DNA from 2 places in the Sphingomonas sp. 22176 genome. Region 2 is predicted to be linked to the other one. Evidence: predicted binding sites of a transcription regulator. Region 2 holds the regulator's gene; the other holds the start of a gene.
What was found. Region 2 encodes LexA, which represses DNA repair genes until DNA is damaged. Its sites were predicted from a motif close to GTTCCNCNCTTGTTCT; they were not measured.

Region 1 (4,413 bases), on a different contig from region 2:
TTCAGAGCTGCAGCCGCAACCTCCGGCCCGATGCCAAGCCCAGACAAATCTTCTATTTTATTAAATTCTGAGCTAACAGAAAACCAACCTGACAGGGCAAATCCGACGAGCACCAACTCGTCAATGCCGATATTTTTGCTTCTTTTGAAGTAATCAGCGCAAATACCTTGACCAAATATGTGCAAGCTACGATAAAATTGCGACAGATTAGGAATATTATTTTGCCATTCAAATTGCCGAGAAGCCAATCCAAATAACTCAAAATACGCGTTTACATTATCACCTCTAATTTTATAGTCGCATTCTTCAATAATTCGTAAAACTTTAACAATCTGATAAAAACCATCCCACGTCGTCAAATCTACAGCTTTATGATAATTCTTATCATGGAAAAGTAATTCATTTACTAGAGTCTCCATTTCCCATGGGAAAATGATCGAGTCATTAGATAGTCCACCTTCCGTGTCTCCAATAGGGAAATCACGTGGAAGGAGAGATCTGGCAATAGGCGCACCGCCGCTCTGGGCAACATCGACCGCCCAAACCAGCCTTAGAAGCGATCTATCGTCAGCACTTCCAATTAATCGAGACAACCTCAGCTGAAGACTTTCTCTGAGTTGCTCTACACCCTCACAATCAGCTAGCCGGCCTGAAGACTGCATAAGCTCCCCCTCACTCCACCGCAGTCGCTTCTTCCGCCATATTCCCGCCCTCCGGCGCCGGCAGTTCCGCCGTCGGCGCCCGCGCGATCACGTCGACCGTGTCGATCGCGTCCAGCGAGCTGTTGCCGATATCCACGTTGAGCGCCTGGAAGCGCCGCGCGGAGACCATCACCCGCCCTTCGAAGCTCGCGACGAACTTGTTGTAATTCTCCACTGCGCTGTTCAGCCCGCCGCCGACGCGCTTGAGGTGGCTCGCCGCCGTCGCCAGCCGCTCGTACAGCTCCTTGCCCAGCTTGCCGACTTCGCGGGCATCCTCGGTCAGCTTCTGCTGGCGCCACATCGAGGCGACGGTGCGGGCGAGCGGCAGGAAGGCCGAGGGGCCGGCGATGATCACCCGGTTGCGCGCCGCGCGCTCCCACAGCTCCATGTCCACTTCCAGCGCGCTGGACAGGAAATTGTCGCCCGGGATGTACATGATCACGAAATCGGGCGCCTTTTCGAACTGCGCCCAATAGGCCTTGCGCGACAGCGCGTCGGCATGGGTGCTCATCGCCTTGGCATGGGCCTTGAGCGCCGCGGTGCGCTCCTCGGCGCTGGTCGCCTCGGCCGCCTGGAGATAGCCGTCGAGCACGCACTTCACGTCGACGATCAGCTGCTGGTCGCCCGGCAGGCGGATGATGAAGTCCGGCCGCAGCATGCCGTCCTCGGTGGTGACCGAAACCTCGGCGGCGAAATCGACATGGCCGGAAAGCCCGGCGATCTCGATCAGGTTGCGGAACTGCTGCTCGCCCCAGCGGCCGCGCGTCTTGGGGGCGGCGCGCAGAGCGTTGACCAGCTTGGAGGTTTCCGCGCGCGTCTCGCCCAGGCTCGAATGCACCGCGCTGATCGCCTCGCGCAGCTGGCCATAGCTGTCGGTGCGGTCCTTCTCGACGCGCTGCAGGCCTTCCTCATAGCGCTTGAGCGTGGTGTCGATCGGCTGGAGCAGCGTGCGTAGCCGCTCCTCGTTCTTCTCGCCAGCCTGGTGGAAGCGCGCCTCCGCGCGTTCCAGGAAGGCGCGCTGCGTCTCGTCGAGCATCTTGGCGGCGGATTCGCGGAACTGGCCGGCCATCATCTCGCGCGCATTGACGAATTCGGTCAGCCGCTCCTCGAAGGCGCCGGCCTTGGCCTTGAGCTCGGCCAGCTCGATGCGGGCGGCGTCGCGCTCGTTGCGGAGCATCGCGGCTTCCTCGCGCAGGCGGGGGAGCTGGCCGACGCGTTCTTCGGCCATGGCGAGATCGGTGATGGCGGCCTTGAAATCGGCTTCGCGCCGGGCGCTTTCGGCCCGCGCCTCGCTCGTGCCCCGCGCGCCGATCAGCCAGCCGACCACCACGCCCACGACCAGGGCAACCATCACAAAGGCAACGACGAACGGATCCAACGCCAAATCTCCCGGGAACAGGACGCGAACTTACGCGCCGGGGGAGCGGGCCGCAAGGGTGCCGGCGGTCGGTTCGGCGCGGGTTGGCGAGGGTTCGGTGGATAAGTGACGGGACGCCCTCGCCCCTCCCCGTCATTCCGGCGGAAGCCGGAATCCATTGGGGTCACCGTCGCGGCTCGAGCCCCAGCGTAGTGGCGAATGGATCCCGACTTTCGTCGGGATGACGGCATTAGGGGAATGGAGCGCCCTCAGGCCGCCTTGCGGGCCTTGTTGAGCTTCTTCATCAGCATGTCGCGCTTGAGCCGCGAGAGATGGTCGAGGAACACGATGCCCTCCAGATGGTCCATCTCGTGCTGGATGCAGGTGGCGAGCAGGCCCTCGAAGACCTCATCATGCGCCTCGCCCTTCTCGTCGAGCCAGGTCACCCGGCAGCGCGCGGGGCGCTCGACATCGGCGAACTGGTCGGGGACCGACAGGCAGCCCTCGGTATAGACCGAAACTTCCTCGGCCGGCTCGTGGATCTCGGGGTTGATGAAGACGCGCGGGTGCCGGATCGGCTTGCCCTCCTCATCCTCTTCCTCCTGCAGGTCCATCACGATCAGGCGCTTGGGCACGCCCACCTGGATCGCGGCGAGGCCGATGCCGGGCGCATCGTACATCGTGTCGAACATGTCGCCGATCAGCGTGCGGATGTCGTCGTCGACCGCCTCGACCGGGGTGGAGACGAGACGCAGACGCGGATCGGGAACTTCGACGATGGGGAGGATGGCCATTCCGTAAATTTAGGAGAGCGGTCCCCCAGCGTCAAGCAATCGGGCGGCGCGCCCGGAGCGCCTGGGCAAGCGTTCCCTCGTCGAGATAGTCCAATTCACCGCCCACCGGCAGGCCGTGGGCGAGCTGGGTGACGCGGATCGGGAACGCCTCCAGCCGCTCGGAGACGTAATGCGCGGTGGTCTGGCCCTCCAGCGTCGCGTTCATCGCGAGCACGACCTCGTCGATCCCGCCCGCGCCTACCCGGCGGACCAGCGCGTCGATGCGAAGATCCTCGGGGCGCACGCCGTCAAGCGCGGAGAGCTTGCCGCCCAGAACGTGGAAGCGGCCGGGAAACAGCCGCGCGCGGTCGAGCGCCCAGAGGTCGGCGACTTCCTCCACCACGCACAGCGAACGGTCGTCGCGGCGCGGGTCGGCGCAGATCGCGCAAGGGTCGTGCGTGTCGACATTGCCGCAGATATGGCAGGTCGTGAGCTTCTGGCTGACCGCGCTGAGCGCCGCGAGCAGCGGGTCGAGCGTCGTCTCGCGCTTCTTGAGCAGGTGGAGCACCGCCCGCCGCGCCGAACGCGGCCCGAAACCGGGCAGCCGCGACAGGGCCTGGGTCAGCGCTTCGATTTCGGGAGAGGCCATGGCGCTTCACATAGGGGCTTGCATGCGCGCCTGCCAAGCGGTTGAGGGAACAGATGCGCATCCTCTTCATGGGAACCCCCGATTTCGCCGTACCGGTGCTCGATGCATTGGTCGATGCCGGGCACACGATAGTCGCGGCTTACAGCCAACCGCCCCGTCCCGGCGGCCGGCGCGGCAAGGCCCTGACCCCCTCCCCGGTTCATGCCCGCGCCGAGGCGCTGGGGATCGAAGTGCGGACGCCGCTCAGCCTCAAGGGCGCGGAGGAGCAAGCCGCGCTGGCGGCGCTGGATGCAGACGTCGCGGTGGTCGCCGCGTACGGCCTGATCCTGCCCAAGGCAGTGCTGGCGGCGCCGCGGCTCGGTTGCCTAAACGTCCATGGCTCGGTGCTCCCGCGCTGGCGCGGTGCGGCGCCGATCGAGCGGGCGATCCTCGCCGGCGATGCGGAGACGGGCGTCGGGATCATGCAGATGGAAGCCGGGCTCGATACCGGCCCGGTGCGGCTGGAAGGGCGCACGCCGATTGACCGCAAGACCGCCGGCGAGTTGCGGGCCGAGCTGAGCGCAATGGGTGCGCGGCTGATGGTACAGGTGCTCGCGGACTTCGACGCCTATCCCGCAGAGCCGCAGCCCGAGGAGGGCATCACCTATGCCTCCAAGATCGACAAGGCCGAAGCTCGACTGGACTTCACCAAGAGCGCGGTAGAAGTTGAGCGCGCCGTCCGCGCGTTCAACCCCGCCCCCGGCGCCTTCCTCGAGCTGAACGGCGAGCGCTTCCGCATCCACGCCGCCGATCTGGTGGACGCCAGCGGCCCCGCGGGCACGGTCGGCGACAACCTGCTGATCCATTGCGGCGAAGGCTCGATCCGCCCGACCTCGATCCAGCGGGCTGGCCGCGGGGTGATGACGGTGGGCGAGCTGCTCCGTGGCTTCCCCA
Region 2 (4,413 bases):
GACCTGCCCGGAAGGGTACGTGAGGGCGTGGGCTGGTGGAATTGCCGGATCCATGCGCTCACCGCCCTGCAGGTCGAGTTCGAGGCGCGCCAGGCCTTCGCCCCCGGCGCTTCGATTTGGGTAGCGCTGCCCGAGATCGGCGGCGGCCCAGCGCGCGTGGTGCGGGCGCGGCAAGGCCGGACGCTCGCCGAATTCCGCATGCCGCTGCGCGACAGCGACCTGCGCCTGCTCACCGCGAGCCGCCGCACCGGCTGAAGCCGCTTGCATCGCCGCGCGCCCGCGCCCAATCGAGCGGCATGGCACTTCTTCCCATCGCCGAGGCCCAGGCGCGGCTGCTCGCGCTCGCCGGCCCCACGCCTGTCGAGACGGTTCCGCTCGCGGACGCCGTCGGCCGCTGGGCCGCCCAGCCGGTGGTCGCCCGCCGCACCCAGCCGGAGACCGATCTTTCGGCGATGGACGGCTATGCGATCCGCTTCGCCGACCTGCCCGGGCCGTGGACCGTGATCGGTGAAAGTGCGGCGGGCTCGGGCTTCGCAGGCACGATTGCGCCGGGAGAAACGGTGCGGATCTTCACCGGCGCGCCGATGCCAGCGGGCTCGGACACGGTGCTCGTCCAGGAAGAGGCCGCGCGCGACGGCGATCGGCTAAGTCTCGCTGGCGAAGGCCCGCCCTATCTCGGCCGCAACACCCGCCGCCGGGGGCTCGACTTCGCGGAGGGCGACGCGCTGATCGCGGCGGGCGAGCGGCTCACGCCCGCGCGGATCGCGCTGGCGGCGATCGGCGGCCATGCGGCGCTGCCCGTCCGCCGCAAGGTCCGCGTCGCGATCGCCGCGACCGGCGACGAACTGGTGACGCCGGGTACGCCTGTCGGCCCAGCCCAGCTTCCCGAATCGAACCGCACCATGCTCGCCGCGCAGCTCGCCGATCTGCCGGTCGAGATCGTCGATCTCGGCATCCTGCCCGACGATCTGGGGGCCCTCACCCATGCCTTCGCCACCGTCGAGGCCGATCTGCTGATCACCAGCGGCGGCGCATCGGTGGGCGATCACGACCTCGTCCGGCCCGCGCTCGAAGCCGCCGGCGCGACGATCGACTTCTGGCGGATCGCCCTCCGCCCGGGCAAGCCGATGATGGCCGGCACGCGCGGCGACATGGTCGTGCTGGGCTTGCCGGGCAATCCGGTGTCGGTGTTCGTCACCGCGCTGCTCTTCGCCAAGCCCTTGATCGCGCATTGTTCCGGCGCCGCCGACCCATTCCCGCGAGGGCGCACGGCGATCCTCGGCGAGACGCTGCCGGCCAATGGCCCGCGCACCGATTACCTGCGCGCCGTGCTGATCGACGGGCGCGTCCATGCCTCGGCGATCCAGGACAGTTCGATGCTCCGCACGCTAGCCCGCAGCACCTGCCTGATCGTGCGCGAACCCCATGCGCCGCCTGCAAATAGCTCCGGCTCGGTGGAAATCCTCGACATCGCTTGACAGCACCCCGGAACATTGCATAAACGTTCCCAGTCTGTTCTGGACCCCGGAGGATTGGATGCTCACGCGCAAGCAGCACGAGCTGATCTGCTTCATTTCCGACCGTCTTGCCGAGACGGGCGTATCGCCCTCGTTCGAGGAAATGAAGGAGGCGCTCGATCTCAAGTCGAAATCGGGCGTGCACCGCCTGATCAGCGCGCTGGAGGAACGCGAGTTCATCCGCCGCCTGCCCAACCGCGCCCGCGCGCTGGAAGTGCTGCGCATGCCCGAACGCGGCGAGCGCAAACCGGCCGCCAAGGCGCCCAAGCCCGCGAGCACCACCGCTGCGCCAGCCTCGCTGCCTGCCCCGGCCAATGACGTGGTGGAGATCCCGCTGCACGGCCGCATCGCCGCCGGCACCCCGATCGAGGCGCTCGAAGGCTCGACCATGTTGCCGGTGCCCGCCGCGCTGCTCGGCGCGGGCGAGCATTATGCGCTCGAAGTCGCGGGCGACTCGATGGTCGAAGCCGGCATTCTCGACGGCGACTTTGCGCTGATCCGCCGCACCGAGACCGCGCGGGACGGCGAGATCGTCGTCGCACTGATCGACGATGCCGAGGCGACGTTGAAGTATTTCCGCAAGGAAGGCGCGATGGTCCGGCTCGATCCGGCCAATCGCGACTATAGCCCGCAGCGCTACCGCCCCGATCAAGTGCGGGTGCAGGGCCGGTTGGCCGGATTGCTGCGCCGCTACTGATGGGTTGGGCGAGGACGAGGCGACACGAGGCACCAGTAGCGCTTCGCCTTGCGCTTCGTCCATTCCCTGTCCGTCCAGCCTCGCGCACTTTGGCCGTCGATCGCGTGGTTTTACTTCTACGCCTCCAATACTACTTCTACGCCCCCGATATTTATGGCACGGTCTGCACATAAGAAGTTATGGAGCGCGGACGTATGCGTGGACATCTTCTGGTGGCGGCGGCGGGCCTGCTGTTTCCCGGCGTGGCTATAGCGCAGCAGAGCGCCTCCCCTCCTCAGGGTGCGACGCAGCCGCCGGCATCGCCGGTCGCACCGGATACGCCCGACCCCGCACAAGGCCGCAAGGCGCCTGCCGGCCCCACCGATCCCATCGTCGTCACCGGACGCAAGCCTGCTTCCAGGAAGGAAATCAGCGCGCTGGTGCATGCGATCACGCCGCCCAGCCCCAACGACGCACCGCTGGCACGCTTTCATGACGCCGTCTGCTTTGGCAGCGTCGGGCTAGAGCGCTCCGTCCTCGAGATGATCGGCTACCGCCTGGCGGCAGATGCCGAACAGGCAGGGCTGAAACTCGCGGGCGATGGATGCACGCCCAACATCCTCGTCGTCTTCACCGACGGCGTATCGGCGGGGGTCGACACCCTCGTGCGACGCAAATGGTGGATCTTCGGGGATCGTACGCCGTCGGAGATTCGCACCATCGTCGGCGAGACCGGTCCCGTGCGTGCGTGGAGCAACAGCGAGGTCCTCAGCCGCGATGGCGAGCACATCAACAAGGGCGGCTTTTTGAACGTCCCGATTGCCTCCAGGCTGGTCTCGCCCACCCGCAACGACATGCTGGCGTCGATCGTTCTGGTCGAGCGCTCGGCCGTGATTGGCAAAACCAGCAACCAGATCGCCGATTATCTGGCGATGCGCACCCTGGGCGGCGCCCGCCCCCGCGCCAGCGGGCCGACGGAGACGATCCTCTCCCTATTCGACGGGAATGCCAATCGCGTGCCAGGCGAACTCACCGCCTTCGACCGCGGCTATCTGCGCGGCCTCTACGCCGGACAGGCCAATGCCTTTGCATGGAGCACGCGCGGGTTGATCGTCCAGCGCGTCCTCAAGGAGCAACAAGCGGATCCCCCGCCGTCTGCCGAACACTGACGCTGCTAACGGCGCGATCATCGGGTCATCACGCATCGGACAGCCGATCCCGTCGAGTTATCCATCGGGCATTCATGGGCAACGGCCTTGTGCTTGTGCGGGCCTTCGGTGGCGCCGATTGCCCAGCCCGATTCCGCACGCCCAGAACGTCTGCCGCCAAGACGCCAAGCCCGTTGAGCACCATCGTCGCCCCCGCCTGGCTGCCTTGTTCGGCCAACGACATAGTCGAAATCCCGCTGCTCGGTGGGGCGAGCATTATGTGTTCGAAGTCGCGGGCGACTGGAGGGGCGAAGCCGGCAATCTCGACGGCGATCATGCGCTGATCCGCCGCACCGAGACCGCGCGGGACGGGGAGATCGTCGCCGCACGGACCGACGATGCCGAGGTCCGCTGAAGTATTCTGCAAGGAAGGCTCGACGGTCCAGCTTGACCCGGCCAATCGCGACTACACCGCGCAACGCTACCGCCCTGATCAGATGCGCGTTCAGCGCCTTGCTGGACTACAGCGGCAATACTGAGCCCTGAGCCAAGCAACCGATATGCTTTTTGCAGGCGAGCGCGAGACCGAGGGGCAGCATCATCACGGTTTCTGTTCCCGAATGAGCGCGCTTGTCACATGATTGCCTTGTGTTCAGGATCGGGGAGGGATTCAATGCGTGCGTGGTTGGTTGGCAGGTTCATGGCTCTTCTCCTGCCAGGCGGGGTGGCCGCGCAGCAGAGCCTGCCCTCCACTTCGCCCTCGTCGCAAGCGATGCCGGGCGCGATAACGGCCGAGCAGGACATGCCGGACACGACTGCCGCGCCTCCCGCAGGGGCGGCCAAGCAGGATCCGATCATCGTCATGGGCAGGCAGGCGCCCGACCCGGAGACCGTGCGATCGCTCAGCCGCGCCATCACCCCAAATGTCGCACCGGACGACCCACTGGCCCGGTTCAACGAGCCCGTCTGCTTCATCACCTCCGGCCTTGCGCAGGCCACGCTCGAGCAGATCGGCGATCGGCTTGCGGCGGATGCGGAACAGGCCGGCCTCCGGCTCGCTGGCGCCGGATGC

Region 1: the regulator LexA is predicted to act here: its motif matches at 2,094-2,109, upstream of ACTJKY_RS15270 (DNA recombination protein RmuC).

What each region holds. Positions count from the first base shown of each region.
Region 1 covers NZ_JBQEPL010000004.1:147,091-151,503, forward strand. Annotated here, with positions in the region: gene ACTJKY_RS15265 (hypothetical protein) at 1-662, opposite strand, end outside; gene ACTJKY_RS15270 (DNA recombination protein RmuC) at 673-2,079, opposite strand; gene def (peptide deformylase) at 2,328-2,852, opposite strand; gene recR (recombination mediator RecR) at 2,884-3,480, opposite strand; gene fmt (methionyl-tRNA formyltransferase) at 3,534-4,413, shown strand, end outside.
Region 2 covers NZ_JBQEPL010000003.1:244,108-248,520, reverse strand. Annotated here, with positions in the region: gene ACTJKY_RS13110 (PilZ domain-containing protein) at 1-255, shown strand, start outside; gene ACTJKY_RS13105 (molybdopterin molybdotransferase MoeA) at 297-1,478, shown strand; gene lexA (transcriptional repressor LexA) at 1,537-2,214, shown strand; gene ACTJKY_RS13095 (hypothetical protein) at 2,394-3,362, shown strand; gene ACTJKY_RS13090 (LexA family protein) at 3,622-3,756, shown strand; gene ACTJKY_RS13085 (hypothetical protein) at 4,042-4,413, shown strand, end outside.